Regions from separate parts of the Thalassospira sp. MBR-102 genome, predicted to be linked through region 2. Evidence: predicted binding sites of a transcription regulator. Region 2 holds the regulator's gene; the other holds the start of a gene.
What was found. The regulator PhoB, encoded in region 2, activates phosphate uptake and scavenging genes when phosphate is short. The targets are predictions, from matches to a motif close to TNTCATAAAACTGTCA.

Region 1 (3,136 bases), on a different contig from region 2:
GTGACAAATTGCGGATTAGTCGGATTGGTCAGATCATAGACCATAAATCCGCCCTGACGTTCCAGACCGATAAAGGCATAAGGTGTGCCATTAACGTAGCCGGTTGCCAGACCTTCGGGTTCCGGGCCTTTGTCATCCGAACGGTTATCGCGGCTATAGTTTTCAGTGTTCGATGCGTTGAAAACTCTCTCGTAATTGGCCGCCATGAACTGTTCGAACTTGTCGCCACTGTCAAAGACCATGTCGCCATTCGCATTCAGGACCGAGAACGAACGTGCCCCATAGCTGTAGATCACATCGAAATCGCCATCACCATCCGTATCGCCCTGCGCAGTGGTCGTTTTCAAGCGACCGAGGTTTTCATCTTTTTGCAGGGTTGCGGCATTCGGGAAGGCGACCGGATCAAGGGTCAGTTTTCCGACGCGGGTTTCTTCGCTGTAGCCGTCATAGTCGCGTGAGTCGCCTTCGTTTGCCGTCAGGACCCAGGTTTTGCCGCCGATTTCGATAGCATCGATCGTGTCTGGCATATACATGCCCATCACAGGCCATGTACGGATGTTGATTTTGCCGTCCTTGTCGCTGGCATCAAATGCGTTGACCGAATGGTCCTTGAAGCCAAGACCGGCAACCCGGACAACGTTTGCGGTTTCAATATCAATGATCGCCACCGCATTGTTTTCCTGAAGTGAAACATAAGCCGTTTTACTGTCTTTTGAGACGGCGATATATTCCGGCTCGACATCCTGTGCCACGGTCGACGTTCCCGGGTTTGATGTCCGCATGCCATAAGGCAGGTCCACATCATTGAGGAAGCCAAAGTTTACCGTGCGAACATCGGCATCTGACAGATCGGTGAGATTTCCCGATACCGGGATAATCGAAACACTGCCTTCCGGGTCATTGTCGAATGCATCGTTCGGCTCGCCTTCGTTCGCGACCAGAACGTGCTTGCCATCCGGAGTAAATTTGATCATGTCGGGCAATGCACCGACAGTTACAGCCGCAATGAAATCACCATCCGTGTTAAAGAACACGGCCTTGCCCGGTGCCTGTTTGTCGTCATTCTCGACAGCCGCTACGACAATATTGCCATGAACGGCAACGCTGTTTGCCGCCTTACCCCATGTCGAAAGCTTGACCGAACCGATTTTTGCAAGTGTTTCAGGGTCCGACATATCAAGAATATCAATCGACTTGTCGCCACCATTGACTACGAATATGCGTTTGGTCACCGGGTCAAAAGCCGGAATTTCCGCGGCCCCTTCGTCAAACATGCCGGTGCGATAGTCGCCCATCGGCACGATTGAAAGCGGCTTGGCGGCAGGCGATGCCGTATCAACGGCCATTACCATGTTTTTTGACGTTGTCGTGGTGCCGCAGGCACCGAGCATAACCGAAAATGCCACCGTGGCCATCAAAGAATAACGCATATTTCCCCCTGAAAACTGGATGAACCGTGGCAGACAAACTGCGGACAATGCGTAACGGTTTAATGACCTGACGATGACAGTTTCATAAATATCTTCGGGGTGTTGATGCTCCAAACAACGACTTTTGACGTAAGGAGGAAAAGGTTCACAAGGTTCGAACAGGAACAACAAAATGGCCCCAATGAATATTGCCGTGATCGGTGCGGGAATGGCCGGCCTTCGGGCGGCGGCCACACTTCATGCAGTCGGCTTTTGCGTAACGGTTTTTGAAAAAAGCCGTGGTGCCGGAGGGCGACTTGCAACACGTCGTACCGAATTGGGCAATTTCAATCATGGCGCCCAATATGTCACGGCGCTGCATCCGGAATTTCAATCATTCCTACAACAGGCCGAACATCAAAAATCCGTTCGGAAATGGCAACCACATCTCCTTCGTGGTGAAAACGCAACCGCAGGGGCACCGGCATCGGCTTTGAAACGTACAAATACGGCCGCAGATATCTGGTATCAGGGGTCACCGCAAATGAACAAACTGATCACCCCGCTGCTTGATCCGTTTGAAATCCGCAAAGAACACCGTATTACCTGTATCGAAACCGCCGGACCACGCAGCTTTATCCTGCATGACGATCTGGATGGTGAATTCGGGCCATTTGACGGTGTGATTGTTACCGCCCCTGCCCCGCAAACCGCAGAGCTTCTGCAACCACTTGCCCCAAGATTTGATCCCATTGCGGATGTGGAAATGGCACCGTGCTGGGCAGCAATGATTGCATTTGCCAAACCGTTGCCCACGGCATTTGATGCCATGATCCATCCCGATCCTGCGATCAGCTGGGCGGCACGCAATGGCGATCACCGTGATCTGATCCATCGACCTTCACCTGATCTTTGGGTTCTGCACGCAAGTCCGGAATGGTCACGTGATCACCTGGAAGAAGACAAGGAACGCATCGCATTCCTTCTGCTTGAAAAACTGCATAAAGCTAGCGGTGCAAAGCTTCCCGATGTGGTGTCCGTAAACACGCATCGCTGGCGATATGCCCGCACGATCAAATCGCTTGGAAAAAGTCATCTTAGCGGCATGAACGGGCGCGTCATTGCTGCGGGCGATTGGTGTCTTGGTGCAAGGGTGGAAGCCGCATGGCGCAGCGGAAAATGCGCGGCCCATGCCATGATCGAGACACTGATCGGGTAATTTGGGATGCGCCGAAATGCCAATGGTCAAAGGCCGACAAAATCAGCCCTGCCACACAAAACCTGCCTGACCTGTAATCGACCGTTTGCCTGGAGGCGCAAATGGCGTAATTGCTGGGACGATGTCAAATATTGCTCTGCCCGTTGTCGGGATCATCGCGCAAATATCAGGGGCGGTGCCAGTCAGGCTGACACCGCCCCATAAATCCACAGATTTGTCGGATCAAAATTAACCCCGAAGGGCATGCAACTGATGGATCAGACCGGCGGTTGAAGCGTCACGGCTATCGGCAGTTTCATTCCCCTGAACCATTGGCAGCAATTCCTTGGCAAGCTGTTTGCCAAGTTCGACCCCCCACTGGTCATAGGAATTGACGTTCCAGATAATCCCCTGAACAAAGATTTTATGTTCATACATTGCAACCAGACGTCCCAGCGTAAAGGGATCAAGCTGCTTGTAAAGGATCATTGTGCTGGGTTTGTTCCCGGCAAAGATCTTTTGCGGTGCC
Region 2 (3,136 bases):
GCCGGAGCACTGGCCCTGTCATCAACAGCCATTATCCTTAAACAGCTTTCCGATGAGCGCCAGTTGCACACACGTTTCGGGCGTGCAGCCCTTGCCATCCTGCTGTTGCAGGACGTTGCGGTTGGTCCCTTCCTGATCATGGTGCAGGCCGCAGGCAATGCCGGGAGCGAAACCAGCCCCTGGATCAGCGCACTAAGCGGTGTGGGGGCGGTTGCTGTATTGTTGCTGACCGGTCGTTATCTGCTGCCACGACTGTTTCGGTATATTGCGGCCCTTAAAAACCCGGAACTTTTTGCAATCGGGACCCTGTTTGTCGTTCTGGCTGCCAGCACATTGACCGAAGCCGCGGGCCTTTCAATGGCGCTTGGTGCCTTTATCGCCGGAGTAATGTTGGCCGAAACCGAATTCCGCCATCAGATCGAAGCCGACATTTCGCCATTTCGCGGTGTTTTCCTGTCGCTGTTCTTCATGTCTGTGGGAATGTCGGTCAATGCCAATGTGGTCATCGGTCAGGCCGGAACGATCATTTTGTGGCTGATCGGGCTTCTGGTCATAAAGGCAGCGGTTCTTTTCGGATTGTCCCTGCTGATCGGCTTTAACCGGGCATCGTCAATCCGGGTCGCCATGAGCCTGGCCGCCGGTGGTGAATTCGCCTTCGTCATGCTTGCACTGGCATCGCAGAACGGGGCGGTTCCGATTGACATCGCCGTGATGCTGATCCCGGTGGTTGCGATTTCGATGGGTCTGACGCCGACTTTGATTTCGCTCGGCCATCGCATCGAACAGAAGCTTCATCCCAAGGAAACCGATCAGCTAAGCGAGATCTCGGATGAAACCGACGGCATTCAGAAACATGTTCTGGTGATTGGTTGCGGGCGCGTGGGCCGGGTTCTGGCCCGTCTGCTGCGCACCAAGGAAATCCCGTTTATCGTTCTGGAATCCGATGCCCAACAGGTTTCGCGTGGCCGAGCCGAAGGTCTGCCGGTTTATTTTGCCGATGGGTCCCGACCGGAAACATTTCGTGCCGCCCATACCGAACAGGCCCATATTGCCGCCGTTGCCATGGGCAACCCGCACGCAACGGAAAAGACCGTCGCCTTGCTGCGACAGCATTATCCGCATCTGAAAATCTTTGCCCGTGCCCAGGACATCACCCATATCGGTCCGCTGTCACGCAGTGGTGCCGATGCAGCCATCCCAGAGGTACTTGAAACCGGTTTACGCCTGTCCGATCACGTTCTGGCGGCCTGCGATATCCCGCAGGAAGATATCGATATCGAAATAGCCAAGTTCCGGCGTGCCGATATGCTGCTGATGAACGAACTTGCCCCGCGCACCGCGCGCCAAAAAACCGAAGACCAGGCACAAAAAACTGCCAAACCGGCAAAATCCAGGAAAAGCACCTGAAACGCAAAGACCCCCATCACAATAATGGGGGTCTTTCGTTTCGTCTTCCGGAATAACCGCAATCAGGCGGCTTCGACATCCAGTGCATAACCCGCGGCACGAACCGTGCGGATCACATCGCGCGTTCCCTTGACGTCATTCAATGCCTTGCGCAGACGACGAATGTGAACGTCAACCGTGCGGGTTTCGACATAGATATTCGGCCCCCAAACCGCATTCAGAAGCTGCTCGCGCGAGAAAACCCGCCCCGGATGTTCCAGGAAATAACGCAGCAGACGGAATTCGGTTGGGCCAAGATGGATAGCCTTGCCGTTACGACTGACACGATGGGCGGCCAGATCCATTTCGATATCGGAATAGATCAACTGCCCTTGTGGTTGCGCCGGACCGGATCGACGCAGAAGTGCGCGAATACGGGCCAGCAATTCACCAATCGCAAACGGCTTGGTTACATAATCATCGGCCCCGGTATCAAGGCCGCGGATGCGGTCGCCTTCTTCGCCACGCGCCGTAACCATGATCACCGGCAAATCGCGGCTTTCAGGCTTCCGGCGGATCTGGCGGCAAACCTCGATCCCTGACATCACCGGCAGCATCCAGTCCAGAAGGACCAGATCGACATGGGTTTCGGCCAGAATTTTCAACGCTTCGTCACCGTCCCCGGCTTCGACAACCTGCATCCCCTCGCGTTCGAGGTTGTAGCGCAACATGGTTACGATTGCAGCTTCGTCCTCGACGATAAGAACCGTTGGGTCCATCTTCCTATGCTCCAGTGTCACTCATTCGGTTCTACGACGGCAAAGTTCGCCGCGTCATTTTTTGGCCGAGTATCCATCGGCAGGTCTTCGCCCTTGATCCGGTAATAGATCGTTTCGGCAATGTTGGTCGCATGATCGCCAATACGTTCGATATTCTTGGCGATAAACAGCAGATGGGTCGATGCCGTGATGTTACGCGGATCTTCCATCATATAGGTCAGCAGTTCACGGAACAGGGAATTGTACATATCGTCAACTTCCTGATCGCGCGCCCAGACACGCTGGGCCTTTTCCGCATCACCTTCGATATAGGCATCCAGAACGTCCTTGATGATTTCCTGGCACAGCTTGGCCATGTTCGGGATCACCTGAACCGGGCGGATCGGCGGCACCTGGTTAAGAACCTGCGCACGCTTGGCGATATTTTTCGCCAGATCACCGATACGTTCTAGATCGTTGGACAGTTTAAGCGCGGTCACCACCTGTCGCAGGTCATCTGCCATCGGCTGACGCAGGGCCAGAAGACGTACGGCAAAATCCTGCACTTCCTGTTCCAGCGTATCGATACGGTGATCGGAAAGAATGACCTTCTCGGCCAGTTCAGAATCCCGTTTAACGATCGCACGAATGGCGGAAATCAGCTGACTTTCGGCAAGCCCGCCCATCTGCGAAATGATGTTGTTCAGACGGGTCAGTTCTTCGTCAAACGAACTGACGATATGATGTTTGTCATCGACCATCGAAAATACTCCTGCCCGGACTTAACCGAAGCGACCCGTAATGTATCCCTTGGTGCGTTCGTCCTTGGGATTGGTGAAAATCTGATCGGTTTCGCCCACTTCGACCAGCTTGCCGAGATGGAAAAACGCCGTGCGCTGCGACACGCGGGCAGCCTGCTGCATGGAGTGCGTCACGATCACAATGGTGTAGTTCGAACGAAGCTCATCGATCAGTTCCTCGACCTTTGCGGT

Region 1: a site for PhoB is predicted at 1,505-1,520, ahead of ABIE64_RS20150 (choice-of-anchor I family protein). Genes of this name have one in related genera too.

The regions. Positions count from the first base shown of each region.
Region 1 is NZ_JBEPTC010000015.1:19,470-22,605, forward strand. Features, by position in the region: gene ABIE64_RS20150 (choice-of-anchor I family protein) at 1-1,430, opposite strand, end outside; gene ABIE64_RS20155 (NAD(P)/FAD-dependent oxidoreductase) at 1,603-2,628, shown strand; gene ABIE64_RS20160 (DUF2256 domain-containing protein) at 2,635-2,832, shown strand; gene pgi (glucose-6-phosphate isomerase) at 2,857-3,136, opposite strand, start outside.
Region 2 is NZ_JBEPTC010000002.1:178,816-181,951, forward strand. Features, by position in the region: gene ABIE64_RS04300 (cation:proton antiporter domain-containing protein) at 1-1,407, shown strand, start outside; gene phoB (phosphate regulon transcriptional regulator PhoB) at 1,470-2,165, opposite strand; gene phoU (phosphate signaling complex protein PhoU) at 2,183-2,905, opposite strand; gene pstB (phosphate ABC transporter ATP-binding protein PstB) at 2,927-3,136, opposite strand, start outside.